2 regions of the Kribbella sp. NPDC048837 genome follow, and region 1 is predicted to be linked to the other one. Evidence: riboswitches for the same ligand, from Rfam matches in the RefSeq annotation. Region 1 holds a riboswitch; the other holds the start of a gene.
The links. Region 1 has a riboswitch for S-adenosylmethionine ahead of ACZ6O0_RS08390 (GNAT family N-acetyltransferase). Riboswitches for the same ligand answer to the same signal wherever they lie in the genome.

Region 1 (3,177 bases):
AGCGACATCGTCCATCTCGCCGGCTCCATTCCCGACGAGGATCCCGTCCGCTTCTTCCGCACGGACCTGACCGGTCTGCTCAATGCGCTCGACGCCGCGCGCACCTGGGGCGTGCGAAGGTTCGCCGCCGCCAGCAGCCTCGGTGCGTACGTCGGGCGCACCGAGATCCCGTGGCACGAGGAGCTCGCGCTGCCGACCGCGGAGCTGCCGCACCTGATCATCGCGTTCAAGAAGGCCGTCGAGCCGCTCACCACGCACAGCCTCCAGGGCAGTGGTGTCCAACCGGTGGTGCTCCGGATCGGGACCATCTGGGGACCGCTCGTCGATCCGGAGACGCCGTTCTTCCACATCCCGCCGTACATCAGCGCCGTACTCCGCGGCGAGAAGCCGGAGCCGCTGTACGCCGACGACGGCGGCGACTCCTGCTACGCACCGGACGCCGGACGCGCGATCGCGCTCCTCACGACCACGGAGACCCTGCGGCACGACACCTACAACGTGTCCAGCGGACGGCCGTACACGAACCGCGAGTTCGCCGAGGCGCTGCAGGCGATCACGCCCGGTCTGCAGCTCGACCTGCTGCCCGGGCGAGAGGCCGGGCCTGGCGCCGATCCCTATCTCGACATCACCCGGCTGACCCGAGACACCGGCTTCGAGCCGGACTTCGACGTCGCCAAGGCGGTCGCCGACTATGTCGCGTGGCGCGCCGGTAACCCCCGCTGACCGCTTCCCGGAAGGAGCACCACATGCTCGACCCCGCCGTACGCCGCGTCCTCGACAGCACCTCGATCGCCCACCTCGCCACCGTCCTCCCCGACGGTTCACCCCACACCACGCCCGTGTACGTCGGCGCCCGCGGCGACCAGGTCGTCTTCTTCACCGGACCCGGCATGCGCAAAGCCCGCAACCTCCGCCGCGACCCACGACTCGCACTGTCCATCGCCCCCGTCGACAACCCCTTCGAACCCGTCGTCATCCGCGGCCGAGTCGTCGAATGGCTCGAGGGCGACGAGGCCTGGGAGATCGTCGACCAACTAGCCACCAAGTACACCGGCGTCCCCTACCCCCGAGACCACGAACGCGTAGTAGCCGTCATCGACCCCACCCACCAATCAGTCGGCGTCGGCTGAGACCTCAGTCCTCGTGGTGGCGGTGGTGAGAAATGATCTTGGTGGCGCCGGCCGGCTGCTACGGTTTCGGCGTGGTCATGAGTGCCAGCGGATAGCCCCGGCTTGCTGGTCGGCAACCCTCCTCGTGGGTGGGGTGCCCCGGGTGAGGACCTGGTTCGGCACAGGAGTGCCGGGCAAGCCGCGAGTGGGAGGTTCGGGATGGAGTTTCGTTCGGCCACCGCACAGGACGCCGAGAAGGTCGCGTTGCTGCACGCCGACAGCTGGCGCCGGCACTACCGGGGTGCGTACGCGGACTCGTTCCTGGATGGGGACATCGACACCGACCGACGCGCGGTCTGGTCAGCGCGGTTGGCAGCGCCGAGCAACGCCGCCACCATCCTCGCCGAGGACGACGGCCTGCTGGCGGGCTTCGTCCACGCCGAGTTCGACAAGGACCCGCGATGGGGCAGCCTTGTCGACAATCTGCATGTCGACTATCGCCAGCGTCGTACCGGTATCGGCACTCAGCTTCTGGCGCGGGCCGCCCGAGCCGTCATCGACCAGGCGACCAGCAACGCGATGTACCTGTGGGTGCTGCAGCAGAACACCGACGGGCAGCACTTCTACCGAGCGGCCGGAGGCACCCGGGTGGAAACGGCCACCGTGCCGCCACCCGGCGGAGACCCGACCCGCCTCAACGGCACGCCCAAGTGCCTGCGCATGTCCTGGCCCGACGCGTCCCAACTGGCCGGCTCAGTGAAAGCGGATTGAAGCCGACTGGACGAGCACATTCGCCGGTTGAAGGAGTCCACCGGCGGCGGCCTGGTGGTGTTCGGCGGAGTACAGACCGTACGCGCGCTCGTCACCGCGGATCTCGTCGACGAGTACTGGCTCAAGCTCAACCCCGCGGTCGTCGGCCGTGGCGGATCGAAGTTCTCCGACGTGGTCGATCGCAGGACGCTGACCCTGCGCAGTGCGAGGTCCTTCCCCTCCGGGACCGTCGCCTTGGTCTACTCGGCGCACGCCGGCTGAACCAGGAAGGTGGTTGCGACGTAGGGAACTGTGTCTACGCTCGTCGGGGGAGGGCGATGGTGCGGATCCGGCTGCTCGGGGGTTTCGGGGTCGATCGAGGGGGACAACCCGTCGATGGCCAGGTCTGGCGTCTGCGGAAGGCGCGGACGCTGGTCAAGATGCTGGCGTTGACGCGGGATCAGCGGCTGCATCGCGACGTACTGCTCGAGGAACTGTGGCCCGACCGGCCGCCGATGTCCGCGGTCAACAATCTCCATCAGGCACTGCACGTCGCCCGTCGCGCGCTCGCGGGCGAGGCGCCGAGCAACGGTCTGCTCGAACTGCGCGACGACTTCGTGGTTCTGCTCGCGGACGGTCTCGTCGAGGTCGACGTACGGACGTTCGAACGGCTGGCCGCGACGGCGCGGACCAGCGGTGACCTGGGCGACCTCCGGACCGCGGTAGCGGCGTACGGCGGAGACCTGCTCCCCGAGGACCGCTTCGAGGACTGGGCCGACCGTCCACGCTCGGAACTGCGAGCGACCTTCTGCGACCTCCTCGTGGACCTCGCGGAGGCGACCGAGAACGACGTCGAGGCGCTCGATGCGCTCCAACGGGCGCTCGCCATCGACTCGCTCCACGAGCGTGCCGTCCGCGACCTGATGCGGCGTCACGCGGCGATGGGCCGATCATCGGAGGCGTTGGCGCAGTACGAACGCCTCCGCACGGACCTGCGTACGACGTACGGCACCGACCCGGACCCGGAGACGCAACGCGTCTACCGCGACCTCCTGACCGGAGAGGCACCGATCCGGCCCCGCCACAACCTCGCCCCGGTGCTGACGAGCTTCGTCGGACGCGAGCGCGAGATCGCCGACGTACACCGCCTCCTGGAGCGCGGCCGGCTGGTGACGCTCACCGGGGTCGGCGGCGCGGGCAAGACGCGGCTGGCGGAGGAGGCCGCTCGGCGGCTGCTCGACTCGTACGCCGATGGCATCTGGATCGCCGACCTGGTCCCGGTGGCGGATCCGCGGCTCGTCCCCGACACGGTCGCGGC
Region 2 (3,177 bases), on a different contig from region 1:
CGTTACCAGATGCGCGGAGCCTGCAGGTCCCGCGGGTCGTCGGTGGGCTGACAGCCGTGGTCGGTGTCCTCGTACTCCGACCGCGGTCCACCGGCGGCCAGCGTCCGTACGGCGTTGACGAGACGGTCCACGTGCTCCCGCGTCGTCCCGAGGCCGAGGCTCGCGCGGACCGCCGTACCGTGCTCGGGGGAGTCGGCGAGGAGGTGGCCGACCAGCGGGTGCGCACAGAACTTGCCGTCGCGGACACCGATGCCGTACTCGGCGCTCAGCGCCGCGGACACCAGCGTCGAGCTCAGACCGGCGATGGTGAAGCACACTGTGCCGACCCGGTCCGCGTCCTCACCGAAGATCGAGTACGTCGTGACGCCGGGGACCTGAGCGAGTCCGGTGCGCAGCCGGGCGAGCAGGCTGCGCTCGTGCTGCTCGATCGCGTCCCGGTGCTTGCTGATCGCGGCACACGCCGAGGCGAGGGCGATCGCGCCGATGACGTTGGGGGAGCCGCCTTCGTGCCGCGCCGGGCCAGTCGTCCAGACCACGGTGTCGTTGGTGACCGCGGTGGTCGCGCCTCCGCCGTACAGGTACGGGTCGGCGGCGTCGAGCCAATCGGAGCGGCCGATCAGCGCACCGGCACCGTAGGGCGCGTAGAGCTTGTGGCCGGAGACCGCGACCCAGTCGACATCCAGGGAGGCAATGTCGACCGGGCGGTGCGGGGCCAGTTGCGCGGCATCGAGACAGACCCGCGCGCCATGCGCCCTCGCGACCTTGGCGATCTCCGCGATCGGGAAGATCTCACCGGTCACGTTCGAGGCGCCGGTGATCACTACGAGCAGGGGGCCGTCGGGTGCCGCGCGGAGCGCGTCGGCGACCTTCGTCACGGCGTCGGTCGGGCTCGTCGGTGCCGCCAGGCGAACGGTCCGCTCGCTCGGCCAGGGGAGGAGAGCGGCGTGGTGCTCGGACTCGAAGACGACGACCGTTGCGTCCTGGGGCACTGCGTGGGCCAGGAGGTTCAGTGCGTCGGTGGTCTGGCGGGTGAAGATCACCTGGTCGTCGGCGCGGGCACCGACGAAGGTGTGCACCTCGGCGCGGGCGCGCTCGTACCACTGGGTGGTGATGCGAGACGCGTAGCCGTTGCCGCGGTGCACCGACGCGTACGACGGCAGTGCGGCCTCGACGCTGGCCCGGACCGACTCCAGACACGGCGCACTGGCTCCGTGGTCGAAGTTCGCGTAGTCGGTGACCCGGCCGTCGGCCAGCGGGACCAGCAGGTCCGACCCGACCGTGGCGGGGATGCTGCCGGTGACGAGCCGGGCGACCGTCGGCCGCTGGGTCGTCGTACTGGCCGGCTCGAGGATGGAGAGGATCGACATGCTGCTGCTCCCGGGAAGTCCGCGCTTGCCGAGCGGGGTATCCGCACGGCCTGGTCTTCACCCGGGGCACCCCACCGCGGAGGAGGGTTGCCGGCCAGCAAGCCGGGGCTTCACGCTGACACTCATGACCTGCCGAGAACGGTAACGAACCGGCCACGACCTGCGCCAGCGCCTATCTCATGTGATGAGATAGGCGAACACATCGTGGACACACCCACCGCGATGAGCTTGGCCAATGTGAAGACAGAGGATGAGGATGACCTGGAGAGCACCTGCGGTCGAGCGACCGGACGGTTCGCTGATCGCGCCGGAGCGGGAGTTGCTGCAGGGTTATCTGGATTTCTATCGCACCACGCTGCTGGTCAAGTGCGCGGGCCTGACCGCCGAGCAGTTGGCCGAGCGGCCGTCGTCGCCGTCCAACCTCTCACTGCTCGGTCTGATCCGGCATCTGACCAAGGTGGAGCGGATCTGGTTCCGCATCCACTTCGCGGTGGACCCGGCCGAGCCGGTGTTCCCTCTGGAGCTGGGGAAGGACGCCGACTTCGAGCGCATCGATCCGGCTGAGGCACAGGCGGCGTACGAGGGTTTGATCGCCGAGTGGAAGCTTTCCGACGACGCCGCGGCGGGCCGGTCGCTCGACGATCGCTTCACCTTCGGTGGGACGGAGTCGACGCTGCGGATGATCTACATCCACCTCATCGGCGAGTACGCCCGCCACTGCGGCCACGCCGACCTGGTGCGAGAGCAACTCGACGGAACCACCGGGGCCTGACGAGACCTCCGGCTCTTTTAGGCTCCGGGGCGTGCCGTTCACGCTCGCTCACCCCGCAGCCGTCCTCCCGCTCGTCCGCCGGCCCTTCGTGCCCTCGGCGCTCGTGGCCGGCGCGGTGGCACCCGATCTCCTCTACCTCGACCCGATCTACCGGTTCGCCACCCAGGAGATCGACGGCAACCTCACGCTGACCCTCACGCACAAGTTCTCGTCGGCACTGTGGCTGGACCCGCTGCTGGCTCTAATCCTGCTCGTGGTCTTCAACCTGGTTCTCAAGCGCCCCCTGCTCGCTCTGGCGCCGCCCGCGCTCGCTGCCCGGCTCCAGTCACCCCGGACTCAGCTCCGCCTTCCCTCGCCCTCAGTCCTCCTGTGGACGCTGGTCTCCGCCGCGGTCGGCGCGTTCACCCACGTCCTGTGGGATTTCTTCACGCACCGGGATGCGAGCCGCATCCTCCAGTACGTCAGTACGGTCGCCGGCTGCGTCGTCCTCGCCATCTGGCTCTACCGCTGGTACGGCCGGACCGAACCGCATTCCGTCACTCCCGGTGACCACGTCCCGCCCTGGGCCCGGTACGTCGTACTGGTCGCGGGAGTCGTCCTCGGCGCGACCGGAGTCGTCGTACAGCTGGGCCGGTCCGAGGGCGGTTTCGCGGGCGACGCCGCCGTACGACTGGCCCTGACCGGGCTCGTGTCGGGCGGTCTGGCCACGCTCGGCTGGTACGTCGTCCTGTGGCATGCGGCCCGGTTGCGCAGGAGAGTGGCAGCGCTGTGACGCTACGGATGGGGCAGCGTGATCGGCGTGTGACACGTGGGACTCGAGAGGTAATCGGGGTAGCCTGCTAGACATGGCGACCCGCACGTCTTCCCCGGCGCGGGCGCAGAAGTCGGCAGCCAAACGGCCGGGTACGGCCCGTTCGGCTGCTGGTGGACGCTCCCGTCCGTCAGGCGCCCAGAAGCGTGGGCAGAGCGCGAAGCGCGGTGGATCCACCGCTGCGCGGACCAGCACGCCCAAAAACAGCGGACCGGGCCCGTTCGCGG

Region 2: another riboswitch for S-adenosylmethionine. It lies ahead of ACZ6O0_RS19010 (aminotransferase class V-fold PLP-dependent enzyme); the one in region 1 lies ahead of ACZ6O0_RS08390 (GNAT family N-acetyltransferase).

The regions. Positions count from the first base shown of each region.
Region 1 is NZ_JBVJHF010000002.1:92,601-95,777, reverse strand. Features, by position in the region: gene ACZ6O0_RS08400 (NAD-dependent epimerase/dehydratase family protein) at 1-723, shown strand, start outside; gene ACZ6O0_RS08395 (TIGR03618 family F420-dependent PPOX class oxidoreductase) at 747-1,130, shown strand; SAM riboswitch class IV at 1,204-1,316, shown strand; gene ACZ6O0_RS08390 (GNAT family N-acetyltransferase) at 1,329-1,880, shown strand; gene ACZ6O0_RS08385 (dihydrofolate reductase family protein) at 1,887-2,141, shown strand; gene ACZ6O0_RS08380 (BTAD domain-containing putative transcriptional regulator) at 2,198-3,177, shown strand, end outside.
Region 2 is NZ_JBVJHF010000003.1:714,846-718,022, reverse strand. Features, by position in the region: gene ACZ6O0_RS19010 (aminotransferase class V-fold PLP-dependent enzyme) at 3-1,367, opposite strand; SAM riboswitch class IV at 1,384-1,497, opposite strand; gene ACZ6O0_RS19005 (DinB family protein) at 1,624-2,139, shown strand; gene ACZ6O0_RS19000 (DUF4184 family protein) at 2,171-2,911, shown strand.